One region of the Blautia sp. AM42-2 genome, then DNA from elsewhere that is predicted to be linked to it. Evidence: predicted binding sites of a transcription regulator. Region 1 holds the regulator's gene; each other region holds the start of a gene.
The links. The regulator HrcA, encoded in region 1, represses chaperone genes, less so after heat shock. The targets are predictions, from matches to a motif close to TGTTAGCACTCNNNNNNNNNGAGTGCTAACA.

Region 1 (3,166 bases):
GATAACACCGTCACCGATCTCGATGATGGAAACATCGAAGGTACCGCCTCCAAGGTCGTATACCATGATCTTCTGCTCTTTCTCGTTATCCAGTCCGTATGCCAGAGCTGCTGCGGTAGGCTCGTTGATGATACGTTTTACATCAAGACCTGCGATTTTACCGGCATCTTTGGTTGCCTGACGCTGTGCGTCATTGAAGTAAGCCGGAACTGTGATAACTGCTTCTGTTACTTTCTCACCAAGGTAGTTCTCTGCATCACCTTTCAGTTTCTGAAGGATCATAGCGGAGATCTCCTGCGGAGAGTATTTCTTTCCTTCGATGTCTACTTTATAATCAGTACCCATCTCACGTTTGATGGAACGGATGGTTCTGTCTGCGTTTGTTACAGCCTGACGTTTTGCCGGCTCGCCGACCAGACGGTCACCTGTTTTTGTGAATGCTACGATAGATGGAGTTGTTCTTTCACCCTCTGCGTTTGCGATAACGGTTGGTTTTCCACCTTCCATAACGGCTACACAGCTGTTTGTTGTTCCTAAGTCAATACCAATAATTTTGCCCATTGTTGTTTCCTCCTCAATGAATTATGCTAAAAAATGGTTTAATTTCTATTTATTTATCTTCAAGGCTTAGTTAGCCACCTTGACCATACTGTGACGGACTACGGAACCTTTGTACATGTAGCCCTTCATGAACTCTTCTACGACGATGTTCTCGCCGGCTTCCTCATCCTCCACATGCATCACTGCGTTGTGCAGATTCGGATCGAATTCCTTTCCAACGGCCTCGATCACGGTTACACCGAGTTCATCGAGTGCTGTGGTAAACTGTTTGTATACTTTATTCATGCCGTCTGCGAACGGATCTTCCTCCGGGTTTTCCACCGTTGCAAGTCCGCGCTCGAAGCTGTCAACAACCGGAAGAATCTTCTCGATGATGTCTTTTGCTCCAATGGCATACATATTTGCTTTTTCTTTTTCGGTGCGTTTGCGGAAGTTATCGAACTCTGCCATCTGACGGGTCAGGCGGTCAGTCAGCTCTTCGATTTTCTCATCTTTTTTATCTTTTTTCTTTTTGAAGAACTTTCGTTCTTTGCCATCCTCAGCAGTTTCTTCTGCAGCTTCCGCTTCTTTTGCCTCTGCTGCTTTCTTTGCTTCTTCCTGCTCCGCAGCCGGTTCGGTTTCCGGCAGATCGTTCTCTGCTCCGGTTTCTTTTTCCATCTCGCGTGTAGGTTCTTCCATGGTTTCCTCTTTCTTTCTATTTTCTTCGCTCACTGATCATTCCACCTTTCTACTCACCTGTGTCCGGCTTTTTGAAGACGGCGTCCAGTTGAACTTTTAATGTTTTCAGGTTATCTACCACATTTTCGTAATCCATCCGCTTTGGTCCCACGATACCGATTGTTCCGCGCATACCGTTTCCCATATCGTATGTGGTGGTGACCACGCTGCAGTCCCGTAAGGGTTCCATCGAAGATTCATTTCCGATGTATACCTGAATACCGGTATTTTCCTCTCCGTCCTGCTCCTCGGCAGCTCCTTTGATCATATCGACCAGTTTCTGCCGTTCCTCGAATGTGGAGATCAGCTGGCTGGCTTTGCTGCTGTCGGAAAGCTCAGGGTACTTGAAAATGTTGGTTGCGCCGCTGGTGTACACCGGCACATCTTCTTCACTGACTGCGATGGCTTCCGCTACGGTATCGACCACTTTGCTGATGATGCCGGAGTGGATGCCTGCCTGCTCTTTCATCTTCTTGATCATGCCAAGATTGATTTCTTCAATGGTCAGGCCATTGAGCTGTGTGTTCAGAAGCAGGTTCAGCTTTAATATCTGTTCATCGTTGATGGTCTCGTCGAGGTCGATCATCTGGTTTTTCACCAGGTTGCCTTCTACGACGATGACGGCCAGGAGCTGCTCTTCATTGACTTTTGAGAGCTGGATGAATTTCACTTTATTTCTGTGATATTCCGGTCCTGTAATCAACGTTGCATAGTTGGTAGATGAAGCGAGGACTTTGACAACCTGCTGCAGAACTTTTTCCATTCGGTCTGTTTTTTCAATGACCATGTTTTTGATGTCTGCAACTTCCTGTTCTTTTTCCCGCATCAGCTCATCTACATAGAGGCGGTAGCCTTTATCGGAAGGAATGCGTCCTGCGGAAGTGTGGGGCTGTAAGATGTAACCCATCTCTTCCAGATCGGACATTTCATTCCGGATTGTGGCGGAGCTTAAATTCAAATCCGTGTATTTGGAAATCGTTCTTGAGCCGACCGGCTCGCCCGTTTCCAGATACGTCTGGATGATCGCTTTTAATATTTTTCTTTTTCTTTCATCCAATTCTGTATCCACTAAGATAAGCTCCTTCCTGTTGTATAGTCCTGTTAGCACTCGTTTCAGTGGAGTGCTAACATCTATGCTCTTAAGATAGCACTCTGCCTTTTGTTTGTCAACACCTTTTCCCGGTTTTTCTATGAAGAAATTGTGAAAAAAGTATAAACCGTTTTCTTTCTGAAAAGGAATCTGACTTTTCTTTTTTATTGCATTCTACTGTTTCAAAGGCGCTATAGCCGTATGGTAGGATTCTGCCATTTTGATACGACCATTTAGTAGCATTTTTCTCAGAGGTGATGAATCATGAAATATCAGAGACTGGAGGATCTGCGCACGGACCACGATCTGACGATCCGCCAGGTTGCCGACTATCTCGGCTGCAACCGCGATGTGTATACCCGATATGAAAAAGGCGTCCGGCAGCTGCCGATCTCCATTGCCATCCGTCTGGCGGAGCTGTATCAGGTCAGTCTGGATTATCTGGTCGGCATCAGCGATGAGAAGCGGCCGTATAGATCCTGACTTTCCGGTGTCTCCGCCGCAGCAAAAGCAGGAGGACAGTTTTTCTTTTCCCTGTCCTCCCTGTTTTGCTTTTTCGTTTACAGATTCTGCAGATATTCCATCATCCGCGTTTCGCTGAGTTTCCATCCGTCCGGCTCCCCGCAGAGATACAGCGTAAAATGCCCGCACGGGACTCCGTTTTCCAGGTGGATGCCGGTATACAGTTCTACAATGAGGAGTTCTTCTGCTTTTTCTTCATATATATTAGTAATCTGATAGATGCGCTCTCCCTTTTCGTCCACCGGCCATTCTTTCTTCAGCACATCCCTCAGACGG
Region 2 (3,166 bases), on a different contig from region 1:
GGCCGCTTCCTACGAGGTATGCGCTCTTCTCATCGACGCCTTCCGGTTTTTCCGGTCTTGCGAAGGCTTCGTAGTTTCCGTTGGTGTAATAAATGCCTTTGCTGTTTTTCTTATCTTTTCCGCGCTCGGTGTTGCGGTAATCATTCTTTGGTTCTGATGTTACAGTGGTTGTCTCCGCTGCTTTTTTTGCTTCACTCTTGTTTTTTGCCCGCAGCACTGCTGCTCCAGCTCCGATGACTGCTGCTGATGCGATTCCGAATTTTAATCCTTTTTTTGACATAGACGTTCATCCTTTCTTTTCTAAATACGACTGCCGGAATGTTTTTTCGAATTTCCGGTTCGTATAGGTTATGCTGCTTTCTTTGTTTTACAAGTTTCTATTTGTGTTGCCATTGTCTGTTGACAATTTGAATCTTACTTCATTTTTCCCCGCTTTTCCATTTACAAAACAAGGCGGATGATTAAATTTTTATCATCCGCCCTGTTTTGTAAAGTGTAACTATATTTTATTTCTTTTTTCAAAATTTCGGATGGAATTGACGACATTTCCTTCCATCGTGCGGTGCATTTTTTCCGCAATCATATGGTAATCCCCTTTCATTCCGTCTTTGATCCAGTCGAGCATGACACCGGTAAAGCTATACTTATAGAAATCTGCGATAAAACTCTGATCCGCCTCGGAGATGCCGGTTCCCTTTGCTTTTTCCTGTACGACACCGTACAGCAGATCGTGCGTCAGATGAAAGAGATATGTTTCGATCTGCTCCCGGCTTACAGAGTGATAGACATTCATAATAAATGGTTTATTCTCGAGCACTGCCTCAAAAATCTGCTGCAGGCCTTCCTGCCATGTCTCATACGTTTTCTTCCCCTGCAGCGCCTGCGTCGCATCCTCCAGGCACGACCATTCGACAAGATCGTAGATATCCTTAAAATGATAATAAAACGCCATCCGGCTGATGCCGCAGTCTGTCGTCAGATCGTTGATCGTAATTTTGTCCAGCGGCTTTTTCAAAAGCAGCTTTTTTAATGACGCTTCCAGCGCCGCCTTTGTCGCATTTGTCATGTATTTCCTCCATTTTTCTTTTATGTACCCTCGGAATCTTTCTGTTCGAAACGCTTCTATGCTTTTTCATTGTAGCATATCCATTCTCCAGAAACAACTGCGCAGCCCTTCTGATCAGACTTTACAAAAAGTTTAGAAAGTACCGTAATACCAGTAAATTCAATACTTTCCGTCGTTCTGTTAGCACTCTTTTTTCTCGAGTGCTAATTTTCCCTTGACTTTTCCCTGTGCCAGTATTACTATAACTATCAGAGCAGTAAAAAAGCTGCAGACATCTAAAAAAGCATGATATTCCCGCTTTGCTGGATCAAAATATTTTTATAAGAAAAGGAGTGTGTTTCTCATGAGTGCGAAACATGGAAATCTTTCAATCAACAGCGACAATATTTTCCCGATTATCAAAAAATGGATGTATTCCGACCACGATATCTTTGTCCGTGAGCTCGTTTCCAACGGCTGCGATGCCATCACCAAACTAAAAAAACTCGACGGCATGGGCGAATATACTCTGCCGGATGACTACAAAGCAGCCATTCAGGTGATTGTAAACCCGGATGAGAAAACCTTAAAATTCATCGATAACGGTATCGGTATGACCGCAGACGAAGTCGAAGAATATATTACCCAGATCGCCTTCTCCGGCGCTACCGAATTTCTGGAGAAATACAAAGACAAAACGAATTCAGATCAGATGATCGGCCACTTCGGTCTTGGTTTCTACTCTGCTTTCATGGTAGCAGATGAAGTTCACATCGATTCTCTTTCCTATAAAGAAGGATCCACCCCGGTACACTGGACCTGTGACGGAAGCACCGAGTACGATATGTCCGAGGGCAGCAAGACAACTGTTGGTACCGAAATCACTCTGTTCCTGAACGAGGACTGCCTGGAATTCGCAAACGAATACCGTGTCCGCGAAGTTCTGGAAAAATACTGCTCCTTCATGCCGGTTGAAATTTTCCTGTCCAAAGCAAATGCGCCGCAGGAATACGAGACCATCGATGAAAGCGAATTAAAAGACGACGACGTTGTCGTAGAGCACATCCACGAGGACGCAAAATACGAAGAGAAAGAAAAAGAAGACGGAACGAAAGAGCAGGTTGAAGTTTCCCCGGCCAAAGAGAAAGTAAAAATCAACAAACGCCCGGTTTCCATCAGTGATATCCACCCGCTGTGGACCAAACATCCAAACGAGTGCAGCGATGAGGATTATAAAGAATTCTACCGCAAAGTCTTCAACGACTACCGCGAGCCGCTGTTCTGGATCCACCTGAACATGGACTATCCGTTCAACCTCAAAGGTATCCTCTACTTCCCGCGTATCAACACCGAGTACGATTCCATCGAGGGAACCATCAAGCTGTACAACAACCAGGTATTTATTGCCGACAACATCAAAGAAGTCATTCCGGAATATCTGATGCTCTTAAAAGGCGTCATCGACTGCCCGGATCTGCCGCTGAACGTATCCCGAAGCGCACTGCAGAACGACGGATTTGTCAAGAAGATCTCCGAGTACATCTCCAAGAAATTCGCTGACAAGCTCTCCGGCATGTGCAAAACCGACCGTGAGAATTACGAAAAATACTGGGATGATATCAACCCATTCATCAAATACGGATGCATCAAGGACGAGAAATTCTCCAAGAAGATGATGGACTATATTCTGTTCAAGAACATCGACGGAAAATATCTGACTCTTGAGGACTGCATCAACGAGAATAAGAAAGAAGAAGCTCCTGCAGAGAACACCGAGGAGAAGGCTGAAACTACGGAGAATACCGAAAATACGGAAAACGCTGACGAGAAGAAAGAGCCGGAAAAAACGACTGTTTACTACGTCACCGACGAAGTTCAGCAGAGCCAGTACATCAACATGTTCCGCAGCCAGGGCATGGATGCTGTCATCCTGAAACACAACATCGACTCCGCTTTCATCACCCATGCAGAGCGTTACAACGAGCATGTAACCTTCCAGCGCATCGATGCAGATCTGACCAACGATATGAAAGACGAGTCCGGTGAGGATCTGACCGATGCTACAAATACTCTGACCGATCTCTTCCGCAAAGTCCTCGACAAGAAAGATCTGACCGTCAA
Region 3 (3,166 bases), on a different contig from region 1:
GGATTGCAGTTAAGAGTGATTTCTGAAATACAGCCAGAATTGGAGTGTATGTCAATTCCTGCAACGTTGGAAGATGCTTATATTTATGTGACGAATCAATACGAGTAGATAAAGCACCATCTGATGCTTTACTACCAGTTGCACGTTGTTCGCTTTGAATATTTGTGGAGAAAAAGTATGTATTATTTTGGCTTTCTATAAAACCTATAAACCAGCCATTTATATCCTGCCCGTTCACTCGTCCGGTTCCGGTTTTTCCATAAATTCTCCATTTTCAGAGGCGGTAAGATGGATGGAATTTTTGACGGCATGAATATTAGCAGGAGAACTTTTGTATATGGAATTCAGGCGATATTTATATCGAAGGAAAGCAAATGTAACCGCCCAGAGTATCTTGCTGGCGATCGGGTATAACATAAACAAGCTTCATCATAAGATTCAGGCAGGAAGGACAGGGCGGCATTTATTTCCACTCAAACAAACCGCCTGATTTTGACAGGTCAAAAGTAAATCCTGAAAACGAACCTTTTTCCAGAAAAGGTTTATTAAAGTTCGCCTTCTTGTAGAAACAGAATGAAAGGAGAGAATATTTCGCCTTAAAAACGGCAAAAAGATGCTGCCGCACCTATGATTTCCTAATCATTGATGCGACAGCCCCGACTATAAGGAGATTTCCTTAACCTTCAATGGCAATATAACCATCTTTTTCTATTTTCTCAGGTGCTTTCTTTGGCACGGACAGTTTCAGAATACCATCTTCATATTTTGCATGAATGTCTTCTTCGCTTACTGCATCGCCTACATAAAAGCTTCGGCACATGCTGCCCGCATAGCGTTCACGCCTGATATAATTACCTTCTTTATCTTTTTCATCTTTATCCAGTCCCTTTGCAGCAGAAAGTACCAGATAACCATCTTTCAGCTGTACCTGAATCTCGTCTTTCTTAAATCCCGGAAGATCGACATCCAGTTCATAGCTACCGTCTGTTTCACGGATATCCGTTTTCATCATGTTCTGCGCATGTTTACCATAAAGCGGATTCTTCTTGCCCCAAAACTCATCGTTAAACGGGAAGTTCATCCAATCATCATCAAATAAGTTTTCTCCAAAAATACTAGGCATTAACATAAGTCATCTCTCCTTTTCATGACAAACAAATCTATATTCAAGTCTTTCGACTGTTACTTACAATTATATTTAAAGGGTACTGCCCGAAATCTTCGGGCAACACCACGAGCTTTTTATCAATCAGATGTTATCATTATCATTCAATGGTTATATATTTCGGATCATTGGAAACTGGTTTTGCTTCTTTCTTCGGAACAAACAGTTTCAGGATTCCATGTTTGTATTCACCTTTAATGTCTTCCTGAGTCACTTCTTCGCCTACATAAAAGCTTCGCTCGCAGGCTCCTGCGTAACGTTCACGTCTGATGTAGTGTCCCTTCTTATCTTCATCGTCTTCATCCAGACCTTTTGCTGCACTGACAGTTAAGTAACCATCTTTCAATGCAACTTTGACTTCATCTTTCTTGAAGCCAGGAACATCAACAATCAGTTCATAACCTTCCGGTTTTTCCTTAATATCTGTCTTCAGGAGATTCTGTGCTCTTCTTCCGTACAGCTTCTTTTCCGCTTTCTTCTCATCTTTGTCATCATAATAGAATGGTGTAAAGAAATCATCAAATAAGTTTTCTCCAAAAATACTAGGCATTAACATAAGTCATATCTCCTTTCAAAAGCTCCCTAGATCTTCACGATCCAGTCTGCTGTATTATCATTTCTAGTTCTTCGAACATCTGGAATACCTTTTCTTTTATCTCTCTTCCTTTGTTCTATCTGTAATATAACACGCATTATTAGCACTGTCAAGAGGTGAGTGCTAATTTTTTGTGAAGATTTTGTGAATGTTGTGAAACTTGTGAATGTGTTTTGTGAACGCTATAAGCCATGCAAAATGGTGAAAAAAGACGCCCTGCAAGTTTACTGTTAATGCATCAGCCTTTTAAAATTAGCCAACTACTTTTCCAAAAGTTTTTAAGGTGGAGCCGGAAGTGACTTGGATAGGAGCATATTTTTTATTTAGAGAAATAAGTTGGATACCGGAATCAGATTGATGATATTTCTTTACATAAGCATCACCATCGAGGAAAAAGACACCGATTTCTCCTTCTTCAAGAGTTTCTTGTTTATGAATCCAGATGATCTGTCCATCCAGATAGAGAGGCTCCATACTGTCACCACATATGATGTTGTTCCGAAAGAAGAAATTGCTGAATTTGAAGAGCTTATGCGCAAAACCATAGCTGACATTGTATCAGAAGCCAGTAGCGTTGTCTGTTGGGTGTATGTGCAGAAATATGTGAAGCACAAAACCCTAAACGAAATGCTGCAAGAATTGCCAGACGTAGGTCAATTCATCCTAGCTATGGATACCTGGTTTGAAAAACTGATGGAGAAATAATCTAGGAAAATAGTTTAAAGTTTACATGTTATGATCATGTATGAAGTTGGAACAAAATAAAAGATTGTGCTATACTATGGTTTAAGAAAAAAACTCATTGACATATTTCAATCTATTTAGGAGGATAAACGATCATGTGTACAGCAGCGACTTATAAAACAAAAGATTTTTACTTTGGACGAACCCTCGATTATGAATTCTCTTATGGTGATCAGATAGTAATTACACCACGTAATTATGCGTTTAATTTTCGCCATGTTGGCGATATGAAAAATCATTATGCAATTATTGGAATGGCTCATGTTGCAGAGGATTATCCTTTGTATTATGATGCTATGAATGAAAAAGGAGTGGCAATGGCAGGACTGAATTTTGTCGGAAATGCTGTTTATGCCGCGATTAAGCCAGATGTGGAAAATATTGCACAGTTTGAATTTATTCCGTGGATTTTAAGTCAGTGTTCTTCTTTAGTTGAAGTTCGCGAGCTTCTTGAACGAATTAATATTGTTAATACTCCTTTTAGCGAGCAATTACCATTAGCACAATTACACTGGATCATTTCTGATGAGAATGAGTCAATTACGGTAGAATCTATGTCAGATGGTTTGCATATTTATGACAATCCAGTAGGAGTGCTTACGAATAATCCGCCATTTCCACAGCAGATGTTTCAACTAAATAATTATATGTATTTATCTCCT
Region 4 (3,166 bases), on a different contig from region 1:
CATCATCGCCGGAGCCGGAAAGATCGGCGATACTGTAAACACCATGAAAACCGCAGACCTCCCATTCGGCAAAGCCCTGTACGCCGCATTCCTCTACGGAACCTTCCAGCTTGCCAATGTCGCAGTCTTCGTCCAGCATGCCAAGTCCTTCGAAGAACCGCAGGCAAAATCAGACGCACCCAGATCCTCGCCGTCCTCGCTTGCTGCATCGCAGACTTCCTCATCGCCCAGCTCGGCCTGCTGACGCTGATCCAGAAAGCGTACAGCATTCTCGCCTACCTTGCAATCCCGGTCATTCTCGTGCCGTATGTGGTGCATATGATTGCGACGAGGTTTGATACGAAATGAAATATGCTGCCTGTTATGCATCATAGAGTAAAAAGAAATTGCGGAGTCCTGCAAAGAAAAGGGCTTCGCAATTTTTGTGTTTACAGGAAGGTTTGACTTAAAATGCAGGATAGGCAAAAACGAAAAATTACGCTAAAATAAACATACAAGTATTCTGAATAAAACAGAAGAAAAATCAGGGGGGATCTGATATGGAGGAGCGGAAAAGACAACGGGAAAGAAAATCAGCGGCATACTGGCTGAGCAAATGTTCTGTTTTGTATCCGATAGGCATCTTGTATGTGATGTATGTAAAACAGGTTGAAGTACATATTACAGAACTGTCAGTTCATGTTTCGGCGGGGACAATGCTTTTTGCCTATGCGCTGTGCCTGATTTTGTGGCTGGCATCACCCATTCGAAGCTATTGTGCAGATGGAACTGGAAATGAGATTTTGTTCCATGCGTTTCTGCCGAATATACTGATGCTGTTTTTGTTTGCTCAGTATTCACTGAAAATTGTGTTGTTTCTTGCTGCGCTGGATGGGATGTTTCTTATTACGGTTCTAAGAGATTTGCATAGAAAAAAAGGAAAATACTCTCCGAAAAAATCCTGGAGATTAAAAAGAAGTGACATAAATACATTTCTGTTTGTTTCGGTATGCGTGTGTATGGTGCCGACGTGTATGATGATATATCAGAAGTTTGAATCTCCGTCCGAAGCGGCAGAACTTTACGAACGAGAAAAGAACTATAACCTTGTTCAGAATCAGGAGACCATTTTTGGGGAAAATAAAGAATTTCTGCTGAGCTTAAAAGAGAGCGAGTGGAGTCAGAAAACGCTGAAAGAAAGAACAAGTGATGCACAGAGGATGATTCAGATTGAAACAAAACGGCTTGGAATTCCCGAAATTCCGCTGCAGATGAAAGAGATAGAGTCATTGAATTGCATTGCGCTGTATACAAACGCAAACGAACAGAAAGAAATCTGGTACGATCCAGGGTATTTAAGCTCACAGACGGCAGAAGAATTTTTTACAACGATTTGTGAAGAATGTTATCATGGAATGGAACATTATCTGATCGAGCATATGGACTGGAGTTCGGAAATTGCAAATACGGTTTATTTTGATGAAATGAGGAAGTGGAAGATCAATATAGATCATTACGTATCTGGAGATAAAGAGGGCGAATCCTTTGAAGCATATCATTCGCAGCCACTGGAAGCCTCTGCAAAAAAGTATGCCAGTTCGGAAACGGAAGCACTGATTCATTTTATTGCTGTGTATGGCAATAAATAATTTCTTTTTGACGGAACCCAACACAAAGCGTGGTCCGAGAAAAATAAAAAAATTAGCACTCTCCTCTTGACAGTGCTAACAACTAGTGTTATAGTACGACTAGAACAAAGAAAGAAAAGAAAATTCACATCAACGCTCTTTTTGTTCGGAGCGAATGTTAGCACCCAAATAGATAAGGAGGAAGCCGATTATGAATATCAGTAAATTCACACAAAAATCGCTGCAGGCTGTACAGGACCTGGAAAAGACCGCATACGATTTCGGCAACCAGGAAATAGAGCAGGAGCATCTGTTGTATAACCTCCTGCATCAGGACGACAGCCTGATTCTGAAAATGATCGAAAAGATGGAAATCAACAAAGATCATTTTCTAAACCGTGTCGAGACGGCGCTGAATGACCGCGTCAAAGTATCCGGCGGTCAGCCGTATATCGGTCAGTATCTGAATAAAGCATTGATAAATGCTGAGGATGAGGCGAAAGCCATGGGAGACGAGTATGTTTCCGTAGAACACCTCTTCCTGGCAATGCTGAAAAACCCAAGCCCGTCCATGAAAAAACTGTTTCAGGAGTACGGCATCACAAGAGAACGTTTCCTGCAGGCATTAAGCACCGTGCGCGGAAACCAGAGAGTTACCACCGACAACCCGGAGGCAACATATGACACCCTGGAAAAATATGGCCAGGATATCGTAGAAAAAGCCAGAAACCAGAAAATGGACCCGGTTATCGGCCGTGATACCGAAATTCGGAACGTTGTCCGTATCCTGTCCCGTAAGACAAAAAACAATCCGGTTCTGATCGGTGAGCCTGGTGTTGGTAAAACCGCAGTCGTAGAAGGCCTGGCCCAGCGAATCGCCAACGGCGATGTACCGGAGAGCCTGAAAGATAAAACCATTTTCTCCCTCGATATGGGAGCCCTGGTAGCCGGAGCAAAATACCGCGGCGAATTCGAGGAGCGTCTGAAAGCCGTTCTGGAGGAAGTCAGAAAGAGCGACGGAAAAATCATTCTGTTCATCGATGAGCTGCACCTGATCGTCGGCGCCGGAAAGACCGACGGCGCGATGGATGCCGGAAACATGCTGAAACCTATGTTGGCACGAGGCGAACTGCACTGCATCGGTGCCACAACGCTGGATGAGTACCGCCAGTACATCGAAAAAGATGCCGCCCTGGAGCGCCGTTTCCAGCCGGTTCAGGTTGATGAGCCGACCGTAGAGGATACGATTTCCATCCTGCGTGGCTTAAAAGAGCGTTACGAAGTTTACCACGGCGTAAAAATCACTGACGGTGCCCTCGTTGCAGCCGCAACCCTTTCGAACCGTTACATCAGCGACCGTTTCCTGCCGGATAAAGCAATCGACCTGGTCGACGAGGCATGCGCTCTGATCAAAACAGAGCTGGATTCCATGCCGGCCGAGCTGGATGAGCAGCGCCGTAAGATTCTGCAGATGCAGATCGAGGAAGCCGCACTGAAAAAAGAGACCGACAATCTGAGCCGCGAGCGTCTGGAAACACTGCAGAAAGAGCTGGCTGAGT

Region 2: htpG (molecular chaperone HtpG) is a predicted target of HrcA. The motif match lies at 1,245-1,275, and genes of this name have one in related genera.
Region 3: DW915_RS12115 (Hsp20/alpha crystallin family protein) is a predicted target of HrcA. The motif match lies at 1,859-1,889, and genes of this name have one in related genera.
Region 4: clpB (ATP-dependent chaperone ClpB) is a predicted target of HrcA. The motif match lies at 1,679-1,709, and genes of this name have one in related genera.

Annotation. Positions count from the first base shown of each region.
Region 1 covers NZ_QUIM01000003.1:159,223-162,388, reverse strand. The annotation lists gene dnaK (molecular chaperone DnaK) at 1-561, opposite strand, end outside; gene grpE (nucleotide exchange factor GrpE) at 628-1,272, opposite strand; gene hrcA (heat-inducible transcriptional repressor HrcA) at 1,289-2,347, opposite strand; gene DW915_RS06070 (helix-turn-helix domain-containing protein) at 2,633-2,851, shown strand; gene DW915_RS06065 (hypothetical protein) at 2,929-3,166, opposite strand, start outside.
Region 2 covers NZ_QUIM01000014.1:43,496-46,661, reverse strand. The annotation lists gene DW915_RS13425 (oleate hydratase) at 1-280, opposite strand, end outside; gene DW915_RS13420 (TetR-like C-terminal domain-containing protein) at 500-1,066, opposite strand; gene htpG (molecular chaperone HtpG) at 1,410-3,166, shown strand, end outside.
Region 3 covers NZ_QUIM01000011.1:51,564-54,729, forward strand. The annotation lists gene DW915_RS12100 (ABC transporter ATP-binding protein) at 1-108, shown strand, start outside; partial or broken gene DW915_RS16475 (hypothetical protein) at 182-238, opposite strand; gene DW915_RS12110 (Hsp20/alpha crystallin family protein) at 677-1,129, opposite strand; gene DW915_RS12115 (Hsp20/alpha crystallin family protein) at 1,266-1,721, opposite strand; gene DW915_RS16580 (S24 family peptidase) at 2,013-2,234, opposite strand; partial or broken gene DW915_RS12125 (hypothetical protein) at 2,241-2,465, shown strand; gene bsh (choloylglycine hydrolase) at 2,600-3,166, shown strand, end outside.
Region 4 covers NZ_QUIM01000005.1:194,062-197,227, forward strand. The annotation lists gene DW915_RS08330 (hypothetical protein) at 1-139, opposite strand, end outside; gene DW915_RS15970 (hypothetical protein) at 540-1,628, shown strand; gene clpB (ATP-dependent chaperone ClpB) at 1,819-3,166, shown strand, end outside.